Linked DNA regions of Latilactobacillus sakei subsp. sakei DSM 20017 = JCM 1157. Each later gene encodes a partner of the first gene's protein in a complex. Links are inferred from orthologs where the notes say so. Each region holds a gene or a part of one and is shown in the gene's direction. Other genes may lie near its edges.

What was found.
Region 2: rny (region 1) and pfkA share a complex: the UniProt entries of both Bacillus subtilis proteins name them as parts of the possible RNA degradosome complex. The link is inferred for Latilactobacillus sakei subsp. sakei DSM 20017 = JCM 1157 from one-to-one orthologs.

The regions. Positions count from the first base shown.
Region 1 is NZ_AP017929.1:1,913,607-1,916,440, reverse strand. It holds rny (ribonuclease Y), read left to right. Parts: upstream 1-551; coding sequence 552-2,117; downstream 2,118-2,834. Other genes in the region: LEUCM_RS09635 (glycosyltransferase family 4 protein), read left to right, coding at 2,273-2,834; recA (recombinase RecA), read left to right, coding at 1-165. UniProt on the Bacillus subtilis protein: Endoribonuclease that initiates mRNA decay. Initiates the decay of all SAM-dependent riboswitches, such as yitJ riboswitch. Involved in processing of the gapA operon mRNA, it cleaves between cggR and gapA.
Region 2 is NZ_AP017929.1:1,401,222-1,404,396, forward strand. The notes cover bases 1-2,873. They hold pfkA (6-phosphofructokinase), read left to right. Parts: upstream 1-893; coding sequence 894-1,853; downstream 1,854-2,873. Other genes in these bases: dnaE (DNA polymerase III subunit alpha), read left to right, coding at 1-761; pyk (pyruvate kinase), read left to right, coding at 1,936-2,873. Also shown: more of pyk, read left to right, coding at 2,874-3,175. UniProt on the Bacillus subtilis protein: Catalyzes the phosphorylation of D-fructose 6-phosphate to fructose 1,6-bisphosphate by ATP, the first committing step of glycolysis.

The DNA.
Region 1 (2,834 bases):
CGAGAAAATGCTAAGAACTATTTGGCTGATCACGAAGATGTCGAAGATGAAGTTCGTTTGAAGGTCAGAGCAGCTTATGGTATTTCAGATGTACCTGAAGAAGATCTCCCAACAACTGAAGATGAACAAATAAATATTTTACCAGATGATTCAACAGAAGAATAAAGCATGACCAACAGGAGCCAGGCCAAAACTTAGTTTTGTACTGGCTCCTGTTTTAGGTATATCCGAATAATCAAGACCAATGCCTGACAAATCAAGACTTATAGGGTCTACTACCGAATGGGATTGCTGAGAAGCCAGCCCATATTCGCGATTCAACAGTAGGGTGATTAATTATATCTAAGAACTTAATGCAAGAAGAGACGGATTAACCGAATAAACGGATAGCAATCGCTCCGGTAAACGGTTGCAATGCTGATACTTTAAGTTGACAGGCGGTTTACTAAACTATAAAATAACTATGTGTTGAAAAATTAAACATAATAACATCTTTAAAAATTTGCAATGTGATTGCAATTTAAAATTTTTGATGATGCGGAGGTGAAAAAATGAACTTAGATTTGCTATTAATCCTTACCGCAGTCATCATGTTAATCGTCGGTTTTGCCGTTGGTGCAATTTTGCAAAAGAAGGCCCACGAACGTGAAATTGATGGTGCAAATAAGACTGCTAAGGGAATAATCGAATTAGCTGAAAAAGAAGCGGCAACGCGTAAAAAAGAAATTCTTTTGGAAGCAAAGGATGAAAATCATCAATATCGCTCTGAAATTGAAAATGAATTGAAGGATCGACGTGGTGAAGTTCAAAAACAAGAGAATCGCTTAATACAGCGTGAAGAAACGATGGATCGGAAAGATGCGACGCTCGATAAAAAAGAACGGACACTGGAAGAACACGAAAGTCGTTTGGCTGAGCAAGCGCAACAATTAAAGGAAAAGCAAGCAGAAGTCGAAACGTTAGTTGAACAACAACGGACGAAGTTACAAGAGATTGCTGAACTTTCTCATGATGATGCGCAAAAGATCATTTTGGACGAAACAAAACGGAACTTGGATCACGAACGTGCTGTTTTAATTAAGGAAAGCGAAGAATCTGCTAAGGAACATGCTGATCGGACAGCTAAAACATTAGTTGCTGAAGCAATTCAACGTAGTGCAGCAGATATGGTTGCCGAAACAACAGTGACTGTTGTGACGCTTCCTAATGACGATATGAAGGGCCGAATTATCGGTCGCGAAGGTCGGAATATTCGAACACTTGAAACGTTAACTGGGATCGACTTAATCATCGATGATACACCAGAAGCAGTTGTTCTAAGTGGTTTCGATCCAATTAGACGTGAAATCGCACGGATGACCTTAGAGAAGTTAATTCAAGATGGTCGGATTCATCCGGCTCGCATTGAAGAAATGGTCGATAAATCACGTAAGGAAATGGATGAACAAATTCGCCAAATCGGTGAACAAGCCATTTTTGATGTCTGGATTCATACCATGCATCCAGACCTCATTAAGATTCTAGGTCGTTTACACTTCAGAACAAGTTATGGTCAAAACGTCTTGAATCACTCAATTGAGGTTGCTAAATTAACGGGGATTTTAGCTGCTGAATTAGGCGAAGATGTCACACTCGCCAAACGTGCTGGCTTATTACATGATATCGGTAAAGCACTGGATCATGAAGTTGATGGCTCACACGTTGAAATTGGTGTTGAACTTGCAACGCGTTATAAGGAACCGGCAACGGTCATTAACGCAATTGGCTCACATCATGGCGATATTGAAGCAACATCAATCATTTCAGTCTTAGTAGCTGCATCTGATGCAATTTCAGCTGCTCGTCCAGGGGCGCGTTCTGAATCACTTGAAAACTATATTCATCGTCTTGAGAAACTTGAAAGTATTACGAATAGTTTCAAAGGTGTTGATCATAGTTTTGCAATCCAAGCCGGCCGAGAAGTCCGCGTGATTGTTAAACCAGAACAAGTCACAGATGATCAAGCAACTGTCTTAGCACGTGATGTTAAAAACCAGATTGAAGATCAACTCGAATATCCTGGGCACATTAAGGTCACAGTTATCCGAGAAACAAGAACAGTTGAATATGCTAAGTAATTTTTAGTGAGTATATTCTTGGGGGTGGGCAATTAAATTTGTCGCACCCTCTTTTTTTGAATTTCATTAAGAAATCAAGTCCTAGTTGTGTTTATGAGCTGGGATTTGTATAATAAAGTGAATGTTAGAGAAAGTAGGCGAATCAAATGATGCCCATGTTTAGAATCATCGTTGGGTTGTTTGCGACCATGCTCGTTTCGGCCGCAATTACACCGCTCGTTAGACGCTTAGCTTTTGTCTTAGGCGCGGTTGATAAACCCAATGCTCGCCGAGTGAATAAGAAAGCAATGCCCTCAATGGGTGGTTTGGCGATTTTTATTGCCTTTAATGTAGGCACTTTTATTCTATTGCGCGGACAGTTTCCGACGCACGAACTATTTAGCATCTTTTTAGCAGAATGTATTATCATCATCACCGGGATGATTGATGATATCAAAGAATTAAGCCCTAAAGAAAAAATGTTAGGGATTTTAATCGCTGCCTTAGTGATTTACTTCTTAGCGGGTGTGCGGATGAATATCCTAACAATTCCGCTTGTTGGGACTTTCAAATTAGGATGGTTAAGTTTTCCAATTACAATTTTTTGGATCTTAGCGATTACCAATGCGGTGAACTTAATTGATGGCTTAGACGGTTTAGCGACCGGGGTCTCAATCATCGCGCTATTCACGATGGGTGTAATTGCCTATTTCTTCCTATCGATTACCAATGTGAGTG
Region 2 (3,175 bases), 510 kb from region 1 along the record:
CCTTTGATCAATTTAATCCCAACCGCAACGCACTTTTGATGAATCTCGATGATTTATTGGATAGTGTTAAGTTAGCTGGCGATAATATGTCGTTATTCGAAATTCTAGCACCCAAAGAAAAAACGGTGCCTAATTTGACGTTAACGGAGCGCTTGGATAAAGAAGCGGAGTACCTGGGGGCTTATCTTTCAGGGCATCCGGTAGAAAAGTATGAACGTGTCCGTCGGTACTATCACGTGCCGGAAGTTAGTGACTTAGCACCCAATCAAAATGTCCGACTAGTCTTATTTGTCCGCCGAATTAAGGTGATTCGAACGAAAAAAGGCGAGCAAATGGCTTTTGTGACGGGACAAGATGCCACCGGCGAGATTAGTGTCACGCTGTTTGCATCGGTTTATCGGCAAGTAGCAGATTGGCTGGCCAAAGAACAAGTGATTTTAGTCACAGGAAAGACGGAACAACGCCAAGAGTTGCAACTTATCGGTAATCAGATTATGTTAGCGGAACAAGCGCAAAAAGGGTTGCCTAAGGCCACGCTTTATTTACGACTATCTGCGGATTTAACGCGTGAACAGCAACAAAAAATGTACCAACTACTCGAAAAAAGTCGAGGGCCAATCCCGGTAATTCTCTATAATTCAGCAACGAAGAAGTCAATTCTTTTGAACGAACGCTATTGGATTGCGAACGATGAAAAATTAACGACGGCGCTTACAACCTTACTGGGGCCTACAAACGTTATTTTAAAGGGCTTTAGTTAGTTTAGTTTTGAAAATAAGTTTGTTAAAAACTTCTGAAAAGACAAGACTTCTTTTCAGAAAAGTGATAATATATTAGTGACTTTGAAAGACCAAATCGGTTTTTTAAGTAAAATATTTGCCTGGGGTGAAAAGATGAAACGCATAGGTATTTTGACAAGTGGTGGGGATGCACCTGGTATGAACGCTGCCGTCCGTGCCGTTGCAAGAAAAGCAATGCATGAAGGCCTTGAAGTCTATGGTATCAATTATGGTTACGCTGGCTTAGTTGCTGGTGATATCTTCAAGATGGATCCAATTACGGTTGGAGACAAGATTCAACGTGGTGGTACATTCTTATACTCAGCACGTTATCCAGAATTTGCACAAGTCGAAGGACAATTGAAGGGTATTGAACAACTCAACAAGTTCGGTATCGAAGCTTTAGTTGTTATCGGTGGTGACGGTTCTTATCACGGTGCTCTTCGTTTGACTGAACATGGTTATAACGCAATTGGTCTTCCAGGAACAATTGATAACGATATTCCATTTACAGATCAAACAATTGGCTTTGATACAGCTGTTAACACAGTTCTTGAATCAATTGACCGTATTCGCGATACGGCTGCAAGTCATGAAAGAACTTTCGTTGTGGAAGTAATGGGCCGCGGCGCTGGCGACATCGCTTTATGGGCTGGTGTAGCCGGTGGCGCACAAGATATTATTATTCCAGAACGTGATTTCGACGTTAAGGCCGTTGCTGAAAAGTTACGTGCTTCACGCGAACATGGCCAAAAACATGCTATTATTGTTTTGGCTGAAGGCGTTATGCATGCCGATGAATTCTCAGAAAAACTTTCTGAATACGGCGATTTCCACTTACGTTCAACTGTTTTAGGACACGTTGTTCGTGGTGGTTCACCAACAGCTAGTGATCGTGTATTAGCTAGCCGCTTAGGCTCAAAAGCAGTTGAATTATTGCTTGAAGGTAAAGGCGGGGTTGCACTTGGGATTGAAAAGAATGAAATTATCGCACATGATATGTTAGACTTATTCAATCACAAGCATCACGCAATGTTAGATCTTTATGATTTAAATGAAGATTTAGCTTACTAGTATTTTATAGTTCTACCCAAAATTCGTTAAAATGACTGTAAAGTCTTTTAAAAAAACAGACATAAAAGGAGAGATTCCACTTATGAAGAAAACCAAAATCGTAAGTACACTTGGACCCGCAAGTAACAGTGTTGAAATCATCACAAAATTAATTGAAGCAGGTGCTAACGTATTCCGCTTTAACTTCTCTCATGGTGATCATGAAGAACATTTAAGCCGTATGAATATGGTTCGCGAAGCTGAAAAAGCTACAGGCAAAACTGTTGGTATCATGTTAGATACTAAGGGTGCTGAAATCCGGACAACTGTTCAACAAGGTAAGAAATTTGAATTACACACTGGTGAAGTGGTACGTATTTCAATGGACGATACTCTTGAAGGAACACCTGAAAAAATTGCCGTTACTTACCCAGGTCTATACGACGATACTCACGTTGGTGGCCACGTTTTAATCGATGATGGTTTAGTGGATCTTAAGATTATTGAAAAAGACGAAGCAAACAAAGAACTTGTTACTGAAGTTCAAAACGATGGTATGGTTGGCTCACGTAAAGGTGTTAACGCACCTGGTGTTTCAATCAACTTACCTGGTATCACAGAAAAAGATGCTAGTGACATCCGTTTTGGTTTAGATAACGATATCAACTTTATCGCTGCAAGTTTTGTTCGTAAACCTCAAGACGTTTTAGATATCCGTGAATTATTAGAAGAAAAACACATGGAACATGTTCAAATCTTCCCTAAGATTGAATCACAAGAAGGTATCGACAACATTGACGATATCATGAAAGTTTCAGACGGTTTAATGATTGCTCGTGGTGACATGGGTGTTGAAATTCCATTTGAAAACGTTCCTTTCGTACAAAAGAACTTGATCAAGAAATGTAACGCTATTGGCAAACCAGTTATCACAGCTACACAAATGTTGGACTCAATGCAAGAAAACCCACGTCCTACACGTGCTGAAGTTAATGACGTTGCTAACGCTGTTATTGATGGTACTGACGCAACAATGCTTTCAGGTGAAAGTGCTAACGGTGACTACCCAGTAGAAGCTGTTGCAACAATGGCCCGCATTGATGAAAGAACAGAAAAATCATTAACAGACCGCGATGCATATGCATTGAAAGCATACAGCAAGACTAACTTGACAGAATCAATTGGCCAAGCTGTTGCACATACTGCACGTAACTTAGGTATCAAGACAATCGTTGCTGCTACAGAATCAGGTTCTACAGCACGTATGATTTCTAAATACCGTCCACAAGCTGACATCTTAGCCGTTACATTCGACGAACGTACACGTCGTGGTTTAACAGTTA